DNA from 2 places in the Delftia sp. ASV31 genome. Region 1 is predicted to be linked to the other one. Evidence: riboswitches for the same ligand, from Rfam matches in the RefSeq annotation. Region 1 holds a riboswitch; the other holds the start of a gene.
What was found. Region 1 has a riboswitch for thiamine pyrophosphate ahead of JHD82_RS15620 (hypothetical protein). Riboswitches for the same ligand answer to the same signal wherever they lie in the genome.
Positions count from the first base shown of each region.

Region 2: another riboswitch for thiamine pyrophosphate. It lies ahead of thiC (phosphomethylpyrimidine synthase ThiC); the one in region 1 lies ahead of JHD82_RS15620 (hypothetical protein).

Region 1 covers NZ_JAELTK010000040.1:639-11,843, reverse strand. Annotated here, with positions in the region: gene JHD82_RS15655 (helix-turn-helix domain-containing protein) at 1-647, shown strand, start outside; gene JHD82_RS15650 (methyl-accepting chemotaxis protein) at 717-2,516, shown strand; gene JHD82_RS15645 (SDR family oxidoreductase) at 2,524-3,321, opposite strand; gene JHD82_RS15640 (ABC transporter substrate-binding protein) at 3,323-4,333, opposite strand; gene JHD82_RS15635 (ABC transporter permease) at 4,372-5,133, opposite strand; gene JHD82_RS15630 (ABC transporter ATP-binding protein) at 5,130-5,918, opposite strand; gene JHD82_RS15625 (acyl-CoA reductase) at 5,924-7,402, opposite strand; gene JHD82_RS15620 (hypothetical protein) at 7,399-8,517, opposite strand; TPP riboswitch at 8,585-8,676, opposite strand; gene JHD82_RS15615 (YncE family protein) at 8,705-10,453, opposite strand; gene JHD82_RS15610 (DUF418 domain-containing protein) at 10,554-11,205, opposite strand, start outside.
Region 2 covers NZ_JAELTK010000017.1:63,654-74,858, reverse strand. Annotated here, with positions in the region: gene JHD82_RS08820 (DUF2357 domain-containing protein) at 1-915, shown strand, start outside; gene JHD82_RS08815 (very short patch repair endonuclease) at 908-1,366, shown strand; gene JHD82_RS08810 (hypothetical protein) at 1,625-2,029, shown strand; gene JHD82_RS08805 (helix-turn-helix transcriptional regulator) at 2,075-2,425, opposite strand; gene fusA (elongation factor G) at 2,689-4,791, shown strand; gene JHD82_RS08795 (inositol monophosphatase family protein) at 5,213-6,127, opposite strand; gene JHD82_RS08790 (RNA methyltransferase) at 6,344-7,171, shown strand; gene cysE (serine O-acetyltransferase) at 7,207-8,031, shown strand; gene JHD82_RS08780 (nitroreductase) at 8,095-8,757, shown strand; TPP riboswitch at 8,821-8,946, shown strand; gene thiC (phosphomethylpyrimidine synthase ThiC) at 9,212-11,155, shown strand.

The sequences.
Region 1 (11,205 bases):
GCCACCAGATCAAGAACCCGCCGATTGCCGGCTGGGCCTGGCTGAGCAGCGCACTGGTGCACTGCAGCAAGCGCCAATATGCCCAGGCCCTGCAGGCGGTGATGCTGGCAAAGTCCACGGCCCAGACCTACCAGCTCGAAGGCCTGTGCCGCAATGCCCTAGTCTACGAGTACCACATACAGGAAACGCAGGGCGATTTTGCAGGCGCCCTGTCCACGCTGAAGGCGCTGAACATCATGCGGCTCAAGAGCATGGCCATCAGCCCCTATCTGGAGAAATCCAGATTCACGGCCATGGACGAGGCACGGCTGCACGATCTGGAACCCGCCTATGTCAAGCGCGCCCTCCAATACATACAAGAAAACCTGGACAAGAAACTACCGATCCAGACCATTGCCGACCATTGCCGCGTCAGCCGGCGCACTTTGGAGGTTTCCTTTCGCAACAGCCGGTCGTGCAGTATCGGTGAATATATAAGGCAAAGCCGTATCCATCTTGCGGCCGAATCGCTGCTGACCACCGACCAGAGCATAGGACAGATTTCCTCGCAGCTTGGTTATTCCTCGCTCTCGTCATTTTCCAGAGATTTCTCCGGACATTATGGAATACCGCCGTCTGTCTGGGTGCGCCATCATCGATTGGCGTGATCCGGATTTTTATGCGATGCGGCCCGATTGTGTGGCACGCAGCCATATTGAATACAGAAAGGAATACGCATGAAATACCTGAAAAACATGAAGACGGGCTCCATGTTGGGTCTGGGATTTTCGATTCTGATTGCCATCGCGCTGTCGATTGCGCTGTATGGCCGCGCCCAGCTGGTACAGGCCTCCGATGATGTGGCCTACCTGGCCGACAAGCGGATCACCAGCCTGCTCCGGCTGGTGGAGATCAAGGGCTCGGTGGAGTTCATCTTTCGCGGCGTGCGCAGCATGGCGTTGATGGAGGACGCCGGGGAAAAGAAGCTGGCCAAGGCCGCGCTGGATGCACAGCGCCAGAAGATCAGCCAGTTGATGGAGAAATTCCGCGAAGGCCTGAGCACACCGCAGGGCGTTGCGCTGTACGACAACATGAAGAACGCGCGCATTGCCTATCTGCCGCTGCTCGACCAATTCATGGAGGCGGCCACGCGCCACGACCTGCAGGCCGTCTCGGCCATGCTTGGCGAAAGCGGGGAGTTCCGCAAACGCCAGGACGCGTTCTTCAACTCCATCAATGACATCCTGGCTCACCAGCAGGTGCGCGCCACGGAAACGGCGCAGGCCTCCGAGGACAAATCCCTGGCTGCCGGGCGGCTGATGCTGTCCCTGGCGCTGGCCGCACTGGCCATAGGCGCGCTGGTGGGCTGGGCCATCACGCGGCGCATCACGGGCCTGCTGGGCGGGGAGCCCGCCTACGCGGCGCAGATCACGCAGGAAGTCGCCAGAGGCAACCTGGCGGTGGCCGTGGCGCTGCGGCCCGGTGACACCACCAGCCTGCTGGCGGCGCTGAACTCCATGCGCGCCAGCCTGGCAGACATCGTCAGCCAGGTGCGCCACAGCAGCGAATCGATTGCCACGGGCGCCAGCCAGATCGCCTCCGGCAATGCCGACCTGAGCGCTCGCACGGAGGAGCAGGCCGCCAACCTGGAGGAGACGGCCGCCTCCATGGAGCAGATGACCGCCACCATTCAGCAGAACGTGGACACGGTGCGCAGTGCCTCGGGCCTGGCCCAGTCGGCCAGCGCCACAGCCGTGCACGGCGGCGAGGTGGTGCATGGCGTGGTCAGCACCATGGAGGACATCACGCACAGCTCGCGCAAGATCGAGGAAATCATCGGCGTGATCGACGCCATTGCGTTCCAGACCAACATCCTCGCGCTCAACGCCGCCGTGGAGGCCGCGCGTGCCGGGGAACAGGGCAAGGGCTTTGCGGTGGTCGCCTCGGAGGTGCGCTCCCTGGCCCAGCGCTGCGCCAACGCGGCCAAGGAAATCAAGGGCCTGATCAGCGAGAGCGTGGGCAAGGTCGCCGCCGGCTCCCGCCAGGTGGCCGAGGCCGGCAGCACCATGAACGACATCGTCACCCAGACGCACCGCGTGGCCGAACTGATCTCCGACATCGGTGCCGCCACGCAGGAGCAGTCCCAGGGCGTGACCCAGGTCAGCGACGCCGTGCAGCAGCTCGACCAGGTGACGCAGCAAAACGCCTCCCTGGTGGAAGAGTCTGCCGCTGCCGCCGACAGCCTGAACAAGCAGGCGGCGCAGCTGGTGCAACTGGTCAGCGTGTTCCGCCTGGATGAGAACACGACCCGCCCGCAGGCCGCCCTGTCCAAGTCCACGCCGGTGGCAGCGGCCGTGCCGGCGCGCGCACAGACCGCCAGGCCGTCTCCAGCGCTGGCCCCCGCCGCGCCCCGTACCAAGCACCTGCGTGCGGCAGCGGCGGCGGCCTCCAGCGCGCCTGTGGCGCTGCCTGCCAGGACCACGGCACCCCGCCGCGCCACGGCAGCCGAGATGGCGGAGGAGTGGGAGCAGTTCTAGAACAGGCTCAGCGCATCACCAGGCCGCCATCGACGAACAGTACCTGCCCCGTCATGAAGCCGCTCAGTTCCGAGGCCAGGAACAGCACCGGCCCCGCCACGTCTTCGGGGCTTGCCAGGCGGCGCAGCGGCGTGGCGGCCATCAGAGATTCTCGGAAGGACTCGCGCGTGTCCTGCGTGCCCTGCGTGGGATAGACCAGGCCAGGCGCCACGCAGTTGACGCGTATGCCCACGGGCCCCAGCTCGCTGGCCAGGTTGCGGCTGAAGGCCACCAGCGAGGCCTTGGCCGTGGTGTAGTCGTGGTAGGGCACGACGGGGTGCTCCACCAGGTTGCTGGCGATGTTGACGATGCTGCCCCGCGCACGCTGGCGCATCTGCGGCAGCACGGCGCGGCAGACGTTGAAGGCCGCGCCCACGGCACCGTCGTACTGGGCCTGGTAGTCGCTCCATTGCAGGTCGTCGAAGCGGCGGCGGCGCTCGGGGTCGAAGGCGTAGGGTTTGAAGGCGTTGTTGACCACGATGTCGATGGCGCCCGCCTCGCGCGCAATGGCCTCGGTCATGGCCTGGACGGCGGGCTGCGAGCCCACATCGGCCTTGATGGCCCAGGCATCGCCTCCGGCCTGCTTGCCCGCTGCCTGGCAGGCCGCCACGGTGCGGGCGGCGGCTTCGTCGTTGGACAGGTGGTTGACCACCACGGTGGCGCCCTCGCGCGCAAAGGCGGTGGCAATGGCCGCGCCTATGCCGCGGCCGGCGCCGGTGACCAGCACCACTTTGCCTTGCAGGCCCAGGGAAGACGGCTGTGCCATCTCAGGCCCCTGGCAGCAGGCTGGTGTCCACCACGTCGGACACCTTGATCTGCCTTTGCACCATGCCCAGCGCGCGGTAGGCGTCGGCGCCCTTTTGCAGGGCGGCCAGGTCGAAGCTGCCCAGCGGCTTGCCGGCCTGCAGCGGCTGCGAAGACGCATTGCGCAGGCGGATCACGTCCAGGTTGATATCGCGCTGGGTGCCGTCGATGGCGTGCTTGCCGGCCAGCGTGGCGGCTTCCTCGGGGTTGGCCATCATCCAGGCGGCGCTGTCGCGGTAGCCCTTGAGGAAGGCGCGCAACAGGTCCTTCTTGTCGCGCAGCGTGTCCTCGCGCACCACGAACATGTCGCTGGAGATGTTGAGGTGGTCGCGCACCTGCATCACATCGACCTCGCCAATGCCTTTGCGCAGGCCTACGGCCAGGCCGGTATCGGTGGCGGCCGTGGCATCGACCTGGCCCTGCATCAGCGGCGCGAAGTTGAGCAGGCCGGTGACGACGATGGTCACGTCCGACTCCTTGAGGCCGGCCTGGTGCAGCATCACCAGCAGGTTCTGGCGCGTGCCGCTGGACAGGCTGTAGACGCCGATCTTCTTGCCCTTGAGGTCCGCCGGCTTGCGGATGCCCGCCGACTTGAGCGAGACCACGTTGAACACGTTCTGCGGGTAGATGTCGTAGATGGCGACCAGCTTCTGGCCCTTGTCCAGCGCCATGAAGAAGGAGCCGGGGTCGGTGAAGGCCACATCGGCCTGGCCGCTGAGCATGTTGCGGATGGCGTCGCCGCCGCCCGCGCCGGGCAGGTAGGCCAGCTCCACGCCCTGGGCCTTGAAGAAGCCCTTGTCGGGCTCGGCCAGGATGTTGGTGATCTCGCTGATGGGCTTGCTCCAGCCCGCCAGGCGGATCTTGCCTTGCACAGGAGCGGCCAGGCAATTGCCGGCCAGCGCCAGGCCGGCAAAACCGGCAGAGGCGCCCAGCAGGCTGCGGCGGGTGAGGAAGGGGGATTGCGGAGTGTGCATGGCGCTTGGGGAAAAGGTTTCGGAAGTGTTCAGGATGGTCAGGCGGCGCGCGAGCGCAGCAGCCGGCGCTCCAGCACCAGGCAGGCCTGGTACAGCAGCAGGCCCATGGCGGCGATCAGCACCAGGGCCGCAAACATGAGGGTGGTGTCCATCATTCCCTGGGCGGCAATGACCACGGCGCCCAGGCCGCGGCTGGCGCCCATGAATTCGGCCACCACGGCGCCGACCAGGGCCAGCACCACGGCCACGCGCAGGCCCGCAAGAATGGCGGGCAGACCCGTGGGCAGCTTCAGGCGCAGCAGCGTCTGCAGCCGCGTGGCGCCCAGCATGCGAAACAGCTGCAGCCGCTGGGCATCGACCTGGCGCAGGCCGGTCAGGGTGTTTTCCATCAGAGGGAAAAAGCAGATCAGCGCGGTGATCAGCACCGTGGGCAGCATGCCGAAGCCGAACCACAGCACGAACAGCGGCGCCAGCGCCAGCTTGGGCACGACCTGGCTGACCACCACATAGGGCTTGAGCACACGCTCGAGCAGCTCGGATTCAGCCAGGGCCATGCCCGCCAGCAGGCCGATCGCGCTGCCGACAGCCAGCCCCAGCAGCAGGGCCTGGAGCGTCGCCCGGATGTGCGGCCAGAAATAGCCCGTGGCCAGCCCCGTCCACAGCGATGCCGCAATGGCCGAGGGCGCCGGCAGCACCAGGGCGGACAGGCCCCATTGCCGCACCAGCAGTTCCCACAGGCCCAGCAGGACCAGCGCCAGCGCGGCGGCCAGCAGGCGGGCATGGAACAAGGACACCGTCATGCCGCCGTCCTGTCCATGGCTGCGCGCACGCGGGCGCAGTGCTCGTTGAACGCCGGCCCGTGGCGCATGGCCTGGGTGCGCGGCGCGGGCAGATCGACCGCCATATCGGCCACGATGCGCCCGCCGTGCATGAGGGCGATGCGGTCGCCCAGGTAGACGGCCTCGTTGATGTCGTGGGTGACGAAGAGCACCGTGGTGCCGCGCTCGCGGCAGGTGCGCAGCAGGTCGTCCTGCAGCTCGGCGCGCGTGATGGCGTCCAGCGCGGCAAAGGACTCGTCCAGCAGCAGCAGGGGCGGATCGAGCACCAGCGCCCGTGCCAGCGCCACGCGGCTTTGCTGCCCGCCCGAGAGATGGCGCGGATGGCGTTGCGCGTGGCTGGCCAGGCCCAGCTGCTCCAGCAGCGCCAGGGCGCGCTGCTCGTCCTGCGGCGCGGGGCGCCTTTGCAGCGACACGGGCAGCAGCACATTGCCCAGCGCCGTATGCCACTCCAGCAGCGTGGGCGCCTGGAACATGAAGCCCAGTTGCGGACCGGGCTCGGCCAGCTCGGCGCCGCGCAGCAGGATGCGGCCCGACTGCGGCCTGAGCAGCCCCGCCGCCAGCTTGAGCAAGGTGGTCTTGCCGCAGCCGCTGCGGCCCAGCAGGCAGTGGATCTCACCGGCCTGCACGCGCCAGTCCACGCCGTCCACCACCGGCGAGCGGCCCGGGTAGGTGAACACCACCTGTTCGATATCGAGGAACGCCATGCCGTCAGTCCCGCCTGTCATGCCCGTCGTGCCGGTGTGCATGGATGTCAATCCGCATACGGGGCGAACGGCTGCGCCGCCGCCTCGGCAGATTGCTCGATCTCGGTCATGCGCACCAGGTCCAGCAGGTTGAAGCGGCCGTCATGGTGCCAGCCGGCCTCGGGCATGCTCATGGAGCCGATGGCGCTGATGCGCGTGACGCCGGCCGCGCCCAGCAGACCGGCCAGCCGGTACAGCTGCTCGGGCGAGGCGGCAATGCCGGCCGTCTGCAGGTATTCGCGCTGCGCGGCCACCACGGGCACGGCGTCATCCAGGCGGTCCACGCCCACCACGGCAATCGTGCGGTACAGGGCCGTGGGCGCCAGCGGCTGCAAGCTGTCGCTGTACGCCACGCTCCAGGGCGCATCCACCGGGCCCAGCAGTTGCTGCGCGTCGCCCGACCATTCCACGGACTGCTGCCAGCGGGCCACGGCGGCGCCCTCCTCCAGCTCCAACGGCCGGCGCGCAAAGCGCCGCTGCAGGTTGGCCAGCTCGGCCGCCAGATAGTCGGCAAAGGCACACGCAGAGACGGGGGCGCCGCGCTCCACGTAGAAGACATGGGGCGAGTAGCAGCCCTGCTGGTCGTAGCGCATCACGTCCCAGGCCGCAAGCCGCGCCACGGCGGGCGCCTTGAGCGTGTCCAGCGCGGCAGCGCCCACCATGCCGAAGCCCAGCTTGTGGCCGTGCGGCAGAAAGCGCGTGGTCACGGGCAGGCGCTGGCGCAGTGCCTGCAGCGTCTGGTTGCCGCCGTAGGCGAGCACGGTGTCGGCCTCGGCGTGGAGCGCGGCGGCTCCACCGCCATCCGCCCCATCCACACCCCCCGCACCGCTCCACCACACCACGGCCAGGCAATCGGCCAGCGGCGGGTGCACCTCGGCCAGCAGCCGTGCGAACCAGCCCGCGAACAGCGGCTCGGCGCTGGCCAGCTTGCCAATGGCGGGCGCCTTGACCAGCAGGCCGCAGACCAGGCTCCACAGGGACAGCGCAGGCACATTGCCCGCCCAGCTGTGCATCAGCAGATCCGGCCCGAAGGCACGCACCGCGCCGCCCTTGGGTGCGGGCTGGAAGCCGTCGAGCACGGCCGGGTTGGCAAAGTCCTCGGCCACGAAGCGCCGCAGCTGCGCGGCGCGAAAGGTCTTGAAGAAGCCCGTCAGCCCCAGGCGCACCATGTCGGCGTCATAGCCGCTGACCACGGGCAGCCAGGTCTCGGCCTGCCGCCGATAGGGATCGCTGCGGTCCAGCAGGCGGGCAATGGCGCGGTCGATGGCGTCGATGATCTCGGCCACGGGCATGGCCCTGAGGTGGCGGTCGGCGGCACGGCGCACATGGGCTGCCAGCGCATGCATCTGCGGGCCGGTCAGCAGGGGCACGGAGACTTCCAGCCGCACGCCGCCGCGTTCGAAGGGCAGCACATGCCACTGCACCTCGTCCTCGCGCAAACCAGGCAGTTCGGGCAGGTAGCCGGCCGTGATCCGCTCGATGTTCATGCAGCAGCGGCCTTCACGAATTCATCGACCGCCAGCGAGCAGCCCTTGGCCGCTGCGCCCTCGGCACGCCCCAGCAACAGGAAACCGCTGTTCTCGCCATGGCCGGCCCACAGGCCCACGTCCTCGGTGAGGATGGTGGTGACCGCGTTGTAGTTGGCCAGGTCGCAGTGCACGAGAATGCCGCGCTCGCCGGGCGCCACGCTGCGGCCGGTGACGGGCTCGACCAGGCGCGAGCGTATCCAGTGCGGCCCCGACTTGACCGAGGGCAGCGTGGCATTGCCGTCGTCATAGAACTGCGTGCTCAACTCGGTCATGCCGTACATGTTGATGCAGTGGCTGCGCGGCACGCCCAGCAGCCGGGACAGGTCGGCGTAGAAATCCTCCAGCGGCAGCTCGCGCGACTGGCCCTTGTAGCCGCCCGTGTCCAGGATGCGGCTGCCCGGCGGCAGGCAAAAGCTGCGGCCCTGCTCGCGCAGCGCATCCATCACATGCACCAGGCTGAAGCTGGCGCCCAGCAGCGCATAGGGGCGGCCGCTGCGCTCGGACTCCTCCAGCACGGCGCACAGGCCGGGCATGTCCAGGCCGTCGGGCGTCAGAAAGTAGCGGCTGTCAGGAGTGCCGAATTCCGTCTTGGCCAGCGCCAGGTAGTGGGCCAGCGAAGAGTTGGGCATGGCCTGCTCGTCGGGAAAGAGGATGCCCATGGGCAGGCGCTCGTGCCCGGCCATGAAGCGCTGCGCGAAGTTGCGCGTCATCGACGCATCGTAGACATCGAGCGCGGGATGGAAGTGGCGCCCGCGCGCGGACAGTCCCTTGGCCTGGCCCGTGGTGCCGCTGGTCATGAACACGCGCTCCGCGGGCGAGGCCGGCTCGCTGCGCAGCTCCATGGCCTTGAACGCGTCAATGGGCACGGCTGGAATGTCGCTCCAGGTCTTCACATTGCGCAGCGTGGCACCGCGCCGCTGGCAGAAGCTGCGAAACGGCGCATTCGATTCGTATTGGTAGGCAAACAGCCGCAGGGCCAGTGCATCGAACTGCTCGTCGGTGCAGCCGTCCATGGCGATGAATGCAAGCAGGTCTGCGACCAGAGAAGCCGCCTGGGGCCGGGCCTTGTCCATGGAATTCCTTCGAGAGCTGGGACGTGATGCTCCGAAGGCTCCCCCGCCCGTGGCGCATGGGCGGCCACGCAGGGGTGCAAGCTCTTCTTCCGCCGGAATGACCCGGTTCAAGTTCTCGGGTGTGGATCTCAGCACTGGCGTGCACCCCGGAGCGGAGGGCTATCTTACAGCAGGGTCGCCAACCCCGTCAGGCCAGCAGGCGAACCACAAAACCCAGCAAGGTCGCGACGTACAGCAGCACCAAGGCCTTGCCCAGCACACCGCTGTTGGACCAGAAGTGGCGTGCCACGGCGAAGTCCCAGGCGCCATCGCGCACCTGCAGCTGCGGCAACCGCGCCAGGATCTCGCGCCTGAACGCGGCCTCGTCGAACAGGGGACTGCCATTGAGTCGCAGGGGAATGGCGCGAAGGCCCATCCACAGATGCTGGCGCGTGCAGGTGACGCGACTGGCATCGAATTTGCGGGTCCTGCGTGCCATGCGTACCGCGATCCGATGCCCGTCCGTGGCTATGCGCATGGTCTCCAGCTGCTTGAGCTTGCGCCAGAGCCATGCATACAGACACAGCGGCAACACGGCCAAAAGCACCAGCAGGACACCGAGCATGCCCGTTGGATCGCACGATTTGTCCGGACCGCAGTCGCGCTGGTGCAAAAGCGGCAAGAACCAATAGACCATCCCGCCAGCGACCAGGCAATGCAGAACGCCAACCATGGCAAGCGCACGCCTGCGCTTCACGGTGCTGCCCGCAAGCGCCGTGACCGAAGTGACCAGCGGTTTTCCTTCCGAGGCTTGAGAAGCCTGCGCGGCGTGCTGGGACGGTGAGGGAGCCACTGCCGCGCTGGAGGCTTCGGTGTCGCCCACTTCCTGCCAGCGTTTGCCGCCCAATTGGCGCAATTCCCCCGCCTTCCAGGCAAGCCATAGTCCCAGAGCCATCAATACCCCGATGCTGCCCAGCAGGAACGAAGGCAACCGCCTGCCCCATTCATAGGACGAGCGGGCAGACGCCAGCTCGCCGCGGAATGGAGCATCCCCGAAAGGCTCCAGCACGCGGCCGTCCAGATCCACGCGATGGACGATGAATTGGGTCATGTCCGGCAGCAAGAACTCCTGACCCACCATGGCGATGGCGTTCGGGTCCTGGTCGGGCGAAAGCGGCAGCACCCGTTCAGGCCTCAACTGGGAATCCATCAACAGCAGATCTGCTCCTCGCATGCCCGAGTCTGCGACCAGCACCCATAGACGCTGCTGGCCATCCAGCTGCATGGCGAACGGGAAGCGGCGCCCGGAACGCAGGCCCGCATATTCCACGGGAAATACGGCAGGCGCGGCCTGGGTGCTCTGTGCCGTATCGATTTGCGCAATCTGATGGCGGTTGGTATTGGCCACCCACATGCGCTCGCCTACCTGCAGCGTCTGATTCGGAAAGCGCAGGCCTTCGCTGTAGGTCTTGAGCAGCACATAGGCTTGCGCTGCACTGGAAGCGGCGTCGCGCTGGTAAACGAGAACGCGGTGATTGGATGCGTCGGAGACCACAATCTGCGCTTCATCGGCCGTTACCCGCATCCAGCGATAGCCACCGCGTGTGGACAAATCGGGCAGATCCAGCGCCACGCAGCGCTGCATTGCCAGATCGCAGCGATGCACACGTCCCTGGTCATGCGCCCAAAGCGTCTTCTCTCCAATGAACTGAAGGCTGCTGACCGATGGGGTCAAACCCAATTGCGCCAACTCCAGACGCTGCAGGCGTGTGCCCTGCCGATCAAACTGATGCAAAGCGCCATGGCTTTGAATCCACACTGTATTGCCTTGGATTGAGGGAAGCCTGGGGCCCAATGGGTCGGGCAACAGCCACCCCCGAAAGACAAAGGCCAGGATCAGCAGGCATTGCAGCCCGATCACAGCCCTGAGCCATTTCTTGCAAACCGCCTCAGCCATTGAATCTCCCCCATTTTTGAATGGAGGCAAGTGTAGACAAACAAGGCATTGCGGCCATCAAAACGATGACTTCATTCGAGCGCAATTTCCAGACTGTGGATCAATCCAGTGCCGTCAGCCGCCGCATCACCCACTCCACGGGCCCCTGCGCCACCTTCTTGCTCCAGGCCCAGGCGGCCAGGCTGGCGATGATCACGTACAGCGCGGCGGCCACGGCCACTTCGCGCAGGCTGCGTGATCCGTCCAGCGCGCCCATGGCTTCCAGCAGGCCCATGCCGATGAGGATGTGTGCCAGGTACAGGGTCAGCGTCATGCGCCCGGCCGGCAGCAGGCCGCGCCACGGGCCAGCGGGCCAGCGGTCGGCCAGCCGCAGGCAGGCGCCTATGGCAATGCTGGCGCAGCCCAGGCCCATCAGCAGGTAGGCCGGGCCGGGCGGCATGGGGCCGGTGGCCAGCCAGGCAGCCCATTCACTCTGTGCCGCAATTGCCGAGACGGCGCAGGCCAAGCCCACCATCGCAACACCGCAAGCCACCAGACCCCATTGCACGCGCGGCTCGGCCAGCGGCAGGCGTGCCAGCAGCATGCCGCAGAGGAAGAACGCAAACCAGGGCAGCACCGGATGGAAGCCGTTGAACAGCAGGTTGCGCGCAAAGCCGGCCGGCTCCCACAGGCCCTGGTAGGACAGGCTCGCCCAGTCCCAGCCCTGGCTGTAGTCCAGCTGCAGCAAGGCCCAGGCGGACAGCAAGGCCACG
Region 2 (11,205 bases), on a different contig from region 1:
GCATGGCTCAGCAGCATTGCAGATGCGCTGGCCCGGACAGACCGGAATGCTGACGCAGAAAGCCGTGGAACCGCCGGCCACTGGGCAGTGCGTACGCGTCACATTGCACGACGACTAGCGCGATGCGCGCACGCAGGCTTCATGGGCGAAGTCGGGGAAGGATCTGCGACATTGCAGATGACCTCGCTGTTCCGCAATGATCCTGTGTATCAGCGCTTCTACCGGCTCTGGCAGGACATGAACCTCGGGCTGGCTGCTGTGTTCGGTGATTTTCTGCAGATGCCCCTGGCCCGGACATACGAGCTCTACGAACTCTGGTGCTTCCTCAGGCTGCTCAGAGCGGCAGTTCAGGAATACAGATCCGATGACCTGGATATGACAACGCTGTTTCTCACTGATGCGGCTGGCGGAGTCACCCTTGCTGCAGGCTCTGTATCAGTGTCCATCGGGTCCGGCAGAATGCTGTGCTTTCAACGCCAGTACCGCGAGTACTGGGTTGAGCCCGACGGCCACGGAAGCTTCAGCCGCACCATGGTTCCGGATGTCGTTATGGCCGGGACCTTCACCGCGTCGGGGAGCCATGTCATCGTGCTGGATGCCAAGTACCGCATCGATGACGGCCTGAATGACGCCCTGAACTCGATCCACACCTACAGAGATGCGCTTGTACGGGAGACGTCCGGGGGTGTACCGGCAGGCATCGTGACCGCAGCCTACCTCCTGACCCCCCACGTACCGTTCCTTGGCCACGACTTCAAGGAAACAGCTGTACCCGGGCGATTGTTTCATCCGGCCTATCGCGAGAAGTTCAGGTTCGGCGCGGTGACACTCCGACCGGGAATGAGCAGCGACGAGCTGCGCGTCAGCCTGAGGAGCATCGTTGCAGACGCTGCGGCCGGAGTCGCCGGTGGCTGACGTCCTGACGGCCGAGCAGCGGCGACTTAATATGAGCCGCATCCGGGGCAAAGACACCAAGCCCGAAATGGTGGTGCGGCGGGGACTGCACGCCAGGGGCTTGCGCTACCGCCTGCAGGATCGCAACCTTCCGGGTCGCCCGGACCTGGTGTTTGCCAGCCATCGTGTCGTCGTCTTCGTGCACGGTTGTTTCTGGCATGGGCATAACTGCCCGATGTTCAGACTGCCTGCAACAAGACCGGAGTTCTGGCAGGCCAAGATAGAAGCAAACCGGGCCAGAGATCACCGCGCCAATGACTCATTGAATCTGCTGGGGTGGAGAGCTTTGACTATCTGGGAATGCAGCCTGAAAGGACCGGCGCGCTGGCCTACAGACGAACTGCTTGATGCCTGCGCCACGTTCATCAGAGGAACCACGCACCGGCTGGAGCTGACTGGGCGCTGGAAATGAGCAGGGTCAGTTCGAGAAAGCTCAAAATGGACTGCCCTTGGTCCGGTAGACAAACTCCGCCTATCTTTGGACTGCCCCCGCTCCACCTTCCCCATGGGCGACCGCTCAATGTCGGCAAGGTTGGCTAACGCCCGAGGAAAAACGCGGTGTCCGCGGAGTCAGTCTGCGGGCCGCCAGAGCAGCGGGCACGCCACGCAACACGCCATGAGTTAAAGAAAACGTAGCCCAGACCACCCCTCGAACCAAGAATTGCGTGCCATGACTCACGCAAAGCCCCCTTCGATGGAGCACCCGACCTCCATCCCCCAACCCAACCTCGACGACCTGGCCATCGACGCCGTCCTGCACCTGGGCGCTGCCCTCGAAGTGCTGGAGCTGCACGCCAGCCACAAGGTCACGGCAATCAACTGCGTGTGCCGCGACCTGCTGCGCATCTACTACGCCAAGGCTGATCAGGCGCAGTCGCTGGAGCCGCAGGACAAGGAACTGCTGGGCCTGCTGCACGACACGGCGGTGGACCTGGGCTATGCCATCGAGGTGGTGGACCATCTGAATGGCGACGAGGCCGATGACCCCATCCTCTATGCCGTGAGCTATCTGCTCAAGGCGGCCAAGCGGTTTGCGGATGAGGGCGTTGCTGCGGCGCTTGCCGTGAAGGGGTAGGGCGCAAGGGCGCAGGGCTGCCGCCTGCGTTGCAGGGGTCGGGCTTCAGGGGCAGGGTTTGAGGTGGGTCGCCGTGACCTGTTCGGTGAGCGGGTCTTCGGCCAGGGCCTGCAGCAGTGCGTCCAGCAGGCCGGGAAAGCGCGCGTCCAGGTCTTCGCGGCGCAGGGAGAGCAGGTTTTCCCGGCCGTCGGGGCGCTGCCAGATCACGCCGCTGTCGCGCAGCACGCGCCAGTGGTGGGTCATGGTGGATTTGGACTGGCCCTGAAGCAGCGAGCCGCAGGCGCGCTCATGGCCTGCGGCCAGCGCGCGCACCACGGCCAGGCGCAGGGGGTTGCCCAGGGCGTTGAGCAGGTTTTCCAGGCGTATCTGTTCGCGGTCGGGGTGGTTGGCAAGCATGGGTCATCCAATCGATGGGGCGCCACTGTGCCATGGAAGCAATGCCGCACGTCGCTGATGCGGCGTGGCGCGGGCAGTTATCTGGCAGACAGGGGCATGGCGTGGTGAAAACATGAATCGTTCTGCAAGAAGTTGCGGAAGATAGTACGATTGTCTTCGTACATTCCAATTGTCATCAACCCTCATTCAACCCCCGCGAGAATCCGACCCTTCGAACCGGCAGATCACGCACTTACGCTTTCGCAGCACCCAGGAGTCCTTTCATGGCCCGCCATACCCCCATAGAACGCTATCGCAACATTGGTATCTCCGCGCACATCGATGCCGGCAAGACCACCACGACCGAGCGCATCCTGTTCTACACCGGGGTGAGCCACAAGCTGGGCGAGGTCCACGAAGGCGCCGCCATCATGGACTGGATGGAGCAGGAGCAGGAGCGCGGCATCACCATCACCTCGGCGGCCACCACCTGCTTCTGGAAGGGCATGGACGGCCGCTTTGACCAGCACCGCATCAACATCATCGACACCCCGGGCCACGTGGACTTCACCATCGAGGTGGAGCGCTCCATGCGCGTGCTCGACGGCGCCGTGATGGTCTATGACGCCGTGGGCGGCGTGCAGCCGCAGTCCGAGACGGTCTGGCGCCAGGCCAACAAGTACAAGGTGCCGCGCCTGGCCTTCGTCAACAAGATGGACCGCACGGGCGCGGATTTTCTGCGCGTGCGGCAGATGATGATCGACCGCCTCAAGGCCAACCCCGTGCCCATCGTGCTGCCCATTGGCGCAGAGCAGCAGTTCACCGGCGTGGTGGACCTGCTCAAGATGAAGGCCATCATCTGGGACGAGGCCACGCAGGGCATGAAGTTCGAGTACCAGGACATTCCCGCCGCCATGGTGGCAGACGCCAGGAAGTGGCGCGAGTCCATGGTGGAAGCGGCTGCCGAGGCCAGCGAAGACCTGATGAACCGCTACCTGGAAGAGGGCGACCTGCCAGAGGCCGACATCCTGCGCGGCCTGCGCCTGCGCACCATTGCGGGCGAGATCCAGCCCATGCTGTGCGGCTCGGCCTTCAAGAACAAGGGTGTGCAGCGTCTGCTGGACGCCGTGGTCGAGCTCATGCCTTCCCCGCTGGAAGTGCCGCCCGTGGAGGGCCATGCCGAAGACGGCTCCATCATCGTGCGCCATGCCGATGACAGCGAGAAGTTCTCTGCCCTGGCCTTCAAGCTGATGACCGACCCCTTCGTGGGCCAGCTCACCTTTGTGCGCGTGTACTCGGGCGTGCTCAACAAGGGCGACAGCGTGCTCAACTCCGTCAAGGACAAGAAGGAGCGCATTGGCCGCATCGTGCAGATGCATGCCAATGAACGCCTGGAGGTCGATGAAATCCACGCCGGCGACATTGCCGCCTGCGTGGGCCTGAAGGACGTGACCACGGGCGAGACCCTGTGCGACCCGTCCGCACCCATCGTGCTGGAGAAGATGGTCTTCCCCGAACCCGTGATCGCCCAGGCGGTGGAGCCCAAGTCCAAGGCCGACCAGGAAAAGATGGGCATCGCCTTGTCGCGCCTGGCGGCCGAAGACCCGTCGTTCCGCGTGCGCACCGATGAGGAATCGGGCCAGACCATCATTGCCGGCATGGGCGAGCTGCACCTGGAAATCATCGTGGACCGCATGAAGCGCGAGTTCAACGTGGAAGCCAACGTGGGCAAGCCCCAGGTGGCCTACCGCGAGACCATCCGCAAGAAAGTCACCGATGTGGACGGCAAGTTCGTGCGCCAGTCCGGCGGCAAGGGCCAGTACGGCCACGTGGTCTTCACGGTCGAGCCGCAGGAACCCGGCAAGGGCTTCGAGTTTGTGGACGCCATCAAGGGCGGCGTGGTGCCGCGCGAGTACATCCCTGCGGTGGAAAAGGGCGTGGTAGAGGCATTGACCAGCGGCGTGCTGGCCGGCTACCCCGTGGTGGACGTCAAGGTCACGCTGACCTTCGGCTCGTACCACGACGTGGACTCCAACGAAATGGCCTTCAAGATGGCGGCCATCTTCGGCTTCAAGGAAGCGGCCAGGAAGGCCAGCCCCGTCATCCTGGAACCCATGATGGCCGTGGAAGTCGAGACGCCCGAAGACTACGCCGGCACCGTCATGGGCGACCTGTCCTCGCGGCGCGGCATGGTGCAGGGCATGGACGACATGGCCGGCGGCGGCAAGTCCATCAAGGCCGAAGTGCCCCTGTCCGAAATGTTCGGCTACGCCACCTCCCTGCGCTCGCAAACGCAAGGCCGTGCCACCTACTCCATGGAGTTCAAGCACTACGCCGAAGCACCGCGCAACGTGGCCGAGGCCGTGATCAACGCGCGGGTCAAGTAAAAGAGTCTGCGCCACAGGCCAGGCCGTGAGGCCATGGCCGTGGCCCTCACCCCTCCCGTATGCCCACGCCTGCGTCGGGCCGCCTGCGGGGTTGCAGTCCTGCCGAAGGACAGGACTGCCTCGTCAACTGACTCGCCGTGATGTTTGAGTGAAGCGCGCAGCGCGCAACGAGTTTCACGGCGAACCCCGCAGGCGGCCCGGCGCAGGTTGCCCGCAGCGAAGCGAAGGGACGTGGATATTCGGGTCGCCTTCTTTGATCTGACCTTTCTTGGCGAATCAAGAAAGGGCAGTCGGCCGCCGGGCCGAGACCCGGCCCCGAAAAGCAACCCCCCGGCAGGGGCAAAAAGCGCACCGAACCCACGCCCAACGAAAAACAGCCCCTTGAAGGAGCTGTTTTAAAGAGAGACAGGAGAAGCCGAAATCAGGCCTCAGGCTGCTGCTCAGATTCAGCAGCCTCAGCCTCAGCAGCCGGAGCCGCCTCACCAGAATCCGCCAAAGCCTGCCGCACACCAGCCTTCTCGCCAGCAGAAGCAAACTTGCTGTACTTGCCAACGATGCCGACCAGGGCGCCATAGATGCGCGGATTGCCCGCCAGACATTCCTTCTGCTCCAGGAAATCCGCCTCGCCCGTGAAGTTGCCGACCAGGCCGCCGGCCTCGGTCACCAGCAGGCTGCCGGCGGCCACGTCCCAGATCTGCAGGCCGCTTTCAAAGAAGCCATCGGCAAAGCCGGCTGCCACGTAGGCCAGGTCCAGCGCGGCGGCGCCGGGGCGGCGCACGCCTGCGGTTTCCTGCATCACGTCGCCCAGCATGTTCATGTACTGCTTGAAGTTGTCGCCACGGCGGAAGGGGAAGCCGGTGGAGATCAGGCTGTCCTTGAGCTGGATGCGCTTGGACACGCGGATGCGGCGGTCATTCAGGTAGGCGCCGCGGCCGCGCGTGGCCGTGAACAGGTCGTTGCGCGAGGGGTCGTACACCACGGCGTGCTCCACCTTGCCCTTGAAGGACAGGGCAATGCTCACGCAGTACACGGGGAAGCCGTGGATGAAGTTGGTGGTGCCGTCCAGCGGATCGATGATCCAGACGTAGTCGGAGTTCTTGGCGCCGAACTCGTTGCCCGATTCCTCGGCCAGGATGCCGTGGCCCGGGTAGGCGCCCAGCAAGGTTTCGATGATGGCCTGCTCGGCCGCCTTGTCCACCTCGGTCACAAAGTCGTTGACCTGCTTTTGTGCGACACGCACGGATTCCACGTCAAGAGCCGCGCGGTTGATGATGGCGCCGGCGGCGCGTGCGGCCTTGATGGCCACGTTGAGCATGGGATGCAGGTTGGTCGACATAGATTGTGAGGCGTTGGCGGAGCAGCGGCTGTGCAAGGAGAGGACGGTCCTCTCTGGCAAAAGCAGGCTGTTTGACGCGGGTAAGAACGGAAAAAGCCGCGTCCGGCGATGCGGGGCGGCGACAATAGCGCGCAATTTTACCCGCCTTGTCCGTTTTGTGCTGCGCAACCTGTCCCGTCTTGGGGGCTCTGCCGGCGCCGGCAGGCCAGCGACGCCATGAAAACCCGATTCGTACTGATAGAAACCAGCCACGCCGGCAATGTGGGCGCCGCCGCCCGCGCCCTGAAGACCATGGGCTTTGACGACCTGGTGCTGGTGCGCCCGCGCTGGCCCAACGTGCTGCGCAAGGAAGAGACCATCCAGCGGGCCAGCGGCGCGCTGGACGTGCTGGGCAATGCGCGCGTGGTCGAGACGCTGGAGGAGGCGCTGGACGGCATCAGCCACCTGTGCGCCACGGCCATGACGCCGCGCGACTTCGGCCCGCCCACGCGCACGCCGCGCCAGCATTTCGAGCTGCTGCTCAGCGGGGCGCTGGATGTGCTGGCTGCGCCCGATGTGCCCGATGCGGCCGATGAAGCGGCACCGCCCACCGATGCATCCGTGTCCGCACCGGCTCCCGCGCCGCGCTGCAACCAGTCCGGCGTGGCCTTCCTGTTCGGCTGCGAGCGCTTCGGCATGAGCAACGACGATGTCTACCGCAGCGATGTGGCGCTGTCGATTCCGTCCAATCCGCAGTTCGGCTCGCTGAACCTGGGGGCAGCCATCCAGGTGGTGGCCTATGAGTGGCGCCAGGCGCTGGGCGGCTTTCCCGTGGTGGAGCACACGCCTGCGCCGCAGCGCGCCGACGCGGCCCAGGTGGCCGGCATGCTGGGCCACTGGGAGCAGGCGCTGGCGCATATCGGCTTTCTCGATCCGGCCGCGCCCAAGAAGCTGATGCCGCGCCTCAACCAGCTTTTCAACCGCTCGCAACTGACCGCCGAGGAAATCCACATCCTGCGCGGTGTTGCGAAGGCCATGCTGCAGAGCACCCCACCGAAACGCTAGACTGAGCGGTCTTGTCAACAATAACCAGCCCCTAGATGCTTGACCGCCTGCGCTCCGATATCCAGTGCATCCTCGACCGCGACCCTGCGGCACGCAGCACCTGGGAGGTCATCACCTGTTATCCGGGTCTGCATGCGATCTGGCTGCAACGCCCGGCGCACTGGTGCTGGAACCATGGCCTCAAGTGGCTGGGGCGCTTCATCTCGCACATCGGCCGCTGGCTCACGGGCATCGAGATCCACCCGGGCGCCGTCATCGGCGAGCGCGTCTTCATCGACCACGGCATGGGCGTCGTCATCGGCGAGACGGCCGTGGTCGGCGACGGCTGCACCATCTACCACGGCGTGACCCTGGGCGGCACCTCGCTGTACAAGGGCGCCAAGCGCCATCCCACGCTGGGCCGCGATGTGGTGGTCAGCGCGGGCGCCAAGGTGCTGGGCGGCTTCGAGGTGGGCGACGGCGCCAAGATCGGCAGCAATGCCGTGGTCATCAAGCCCGTGCCCGCAGGCGCCACGGCCGTGGGCATTCCGGCGCGCATCATCGCCAGCAAGAACGGCCACAGCGCCGATGTGACCGAGCACGACCTGGCATCTGCCAAGTCCGAGGCCATCAAGGTCCCGTCGGCTGCCGCGCCCCAGCCGTTCACGGCCTACGGCATCACCCAGGAAATGGACCCCGTGGCCCAGGCCATGCGCGGCCTGAGCGATGGCGCGGCCGCGCACGAGCAGCAGATCGCGCTGCTGTGGGAGGCGATTGCCAAGCTCTCGGCCGGCAGCAAGGTGGGCGACTGCGTGCCCTGCGAGTCAGAGCGCCCGCAGGCCTTCCAGAAGGACAAGATCGACCAGATCATGGGCAAGTAGGCCTGCACAAGATCACCAAAGATCCCCCAAGATCCCCCAAGAAGACCGGAGACTCCGACCAGCATGAACGTTGAACAGGCCTTGCATGCGCGCCGCTCCGTGCGCGCCTTCCTGCCCCAGTCGCCCGATGCGGCGCTGGTGCGCTCCCTGATGGAACAGTCGGCACAAGCGGCCTCGGGCGGCAACCTGCAGCCCTGGCGCGTGCTGGCGCTGACGGGCGAGCCGCTGCAGCAGCTGCTCACCGCCGTTGCCGAAGCCGAGCCCCAGGACGCCCAGCCCGGCCTGTCCTACCCGCCCAATCTCTGGGAGCCCTACCGCAGCCGGCGCTTTGCCAATGGCGAGGAGCTGTACCAGTCGCTGGGCATTCCGCGCGATGACAAGCCCGCGCGGCTGGAGCAGCTGGCGCGCAACGGCCAGTTCTTCGGCGCGCCCGTGGGCCTGATCGTGGCCGTGGACGAGCGCATGGGCCTGCCGCAATGGGTGGACCTGGGCATCTACCTGCAGTCCTTCATGCTGCTGGCCTGCGCCAATGGCCTGGCCACCTGCGCCCAGGGCTTCTGGCGCCGCTACAACGATGCCGTGACCCAGGCGCTGGCGCTGCCCGAGGGCTACCACGTGGCCTTCGGCATTGCGCTGGGCTACGAGGACAAGGATGCCCCCATCAACGGCTGGCGCGCCACGCGCGCACCGGTGGCCGAATGGGCACAGATGCGCGGCTTCGACTGAGCAGGGCTTTCAGGCCCCTGGGCAAACCCGCAGGGCAAGGGCGCCTTGCCATCCCCTATACTGCGCTCTGCTCCGGGGTGTGCTGATGCACTGAGATGCCAACCGGTCCATGCGCTGCATGGGCCAGGCGGCGAACCCGACGAACTTGATCCGGTTGATACCGGCGGAAGAAGAGCGGGACCCTGAAGCGGGGCCGAAGTCAGAGGATGGAAATCCGCCACGGCGGATACACGCAGGGCCGCAACGGCCAGGCAGGCCACCATCCGATGCGCATCGACCCTTGCCAACCAAGGCTGCTCGTGCGCCTTGGCGTGCGTGGCAACCAGGGGCCAAGGCCATACGGCCCTGGCAGGCCCACACTGGCATAGCCCGGTGCGCGGCCTTTGGCACAGCCCAAGGAGTGTCCGGTTCCCGGAGCGTTGTTGATCGACGCTTTGAACGCAAGGAACCCGACATGAACGCTCCCGATTCCATCTTCACCCCCGCAGCCGGCGAAGCTCCAGACGCACAGCGTTTTTCCGACCTGCTGGCGCAGTCGCGCAAGCCGTTCCCGGCCTCCACCAAGAGCTATCTGCAAGGCAGCCTGCACAGCGGCCTCAACGTGCCCGTGCGCGATATCCAGCTGACCAATGGCGAGCAGGTCAGCGTCTATGACACCTCGGGCCCCTACACCGATCCGGCCGTGGCCATCGACGTGCGCAGCGGCCTGCCTGGCGTGCGCAATGCCTGGATCGAGTCGCGCGGCGACAGCGAGTACTACGCCGGCCGCCTGCGCCAGGCCCTGGACGACGGCGGCAAGCGCGGCGAGGAAGATGAGCGCGTGGCCCGCCTGCGGGCCGAGGCCGCATCCCTGCAGCGCCAGCCGCGCCGCGCCAAGAGCGGCGGAAACGTCACCCAGATGCACTACGCGCGCAAGGGCATCATCACGCCCGAGATGGAATACGTGGCCCTGCGCGAGAACGGCCGCCGCGAATGGATGGCCGAGTACCAGCAGGACGCCGCGCGCGAGGCGCGCCTGGCCGGCAACGGCCTGGGCGCCGCCATCCCCAAGATCATCACGCCCGAATTCGTGCGCGACGAAGTGGCGCGCGGCCGCGCCATCATCCCGGCCAACATCAACCACCCCGAGATCGAGCCCATGGCCATCGGGCGCAACTTCAAGGTCAAGATCAACGCCAACATCGGCAACTCGGCCGTCACCTCCAGCATCGAGGAAGAGGTCGAGAAGCTGGTCTGGGCCATCCGTTGGGGCGCGGACAACGTGATGGACCTGTCCACCGGCAAGAACATCCACACCACGCGCGACTGGATCATCCGCAACTCGCCCGTGCCCATCGGCACCGTGCCCATCTACCAGGCGCTGGAAAAAGTGGGCGGCATCGCCGAGGACCTGACCTGGCCCATCTTCCGCGACACCCTGATCGAGCAGGCCGAGCAGGGCGTGGACTACTTCACCATCCACGCCGGCGTGCGCCTGGCCTACATCCACCTCACGGCCCAGCGACGCACAGGCATCGTCTCGCGCGGCGGCTCCATCATGGCCAAGTGGTGCATGGCCCACCACCGCGAGAGCTTCCTGTACGAGCACTTCGAGGACATCTGCGACATCATGAAGCAGTACGACGTCAGCTTCTCGCTGGGCGACGGACTGCGCCCCGGCAGCGCCTCGGATGCCAATGACGAAGCCCAGTTCGCCGAGCTGCAGACCCTGGGCGAGCTGACCCAACTGGCCTGGAAACACGACGTGCAGACCATGATCGAAGGCCCCGGCCACGTGCCCATGCACATGATCCAGGCCAACATGACCGAGCAGCTCAAGCACTGCCACGAGGCGCCGTTCTACACCCTGGGCCCGCTGACCATCGACATCGCCCCCGGCTACGACCACATCGCCAGCGCCATCGGCGCGGCCATGATCGGCTGGTTCGGCACCGCCATGCTGTGCTACGTCACGCCCAAGGAGCACCTGGGCCTGCCCGACCGCGACGACGTCAAGCAGGGCATCATCGCGTACAAGATCGCCGCCCACGCCGCCGACGTCGCCAAGGGCCACCCCGGCGCCCGCGCCCGCGACGACGCGCTGAGCCAGGCGCGCTTCGACTTCCGCTGGCAGGACCAGTTCAACCTGGGCCTGGACCCCGACACCGCCCAGGCCTACCACGACGAAACCCTGCCCAAGGACAGCGCCAAGGTGGCGCACTTCTGCTCCATGTGCGGCCCCAAGTTCTGCTCCATGAAGATCACCCAGGAAGTGCGCGAATTCGCCGCTGCCAAGGGCGTGGCCGAGCAGGAAGGCATTGCCGCCGGAATGCAGGCCAAGGCCGAGGAATTCAACCGCGCCGGCGGCGAGTTCTATATCCCCATCGTGGCGGCCAGCAGCGATACGACGGCGCGTTGAAATCCGCTGACTCCTGATCGGGAATGCGCCATGTAGGCGGATATTTCCCC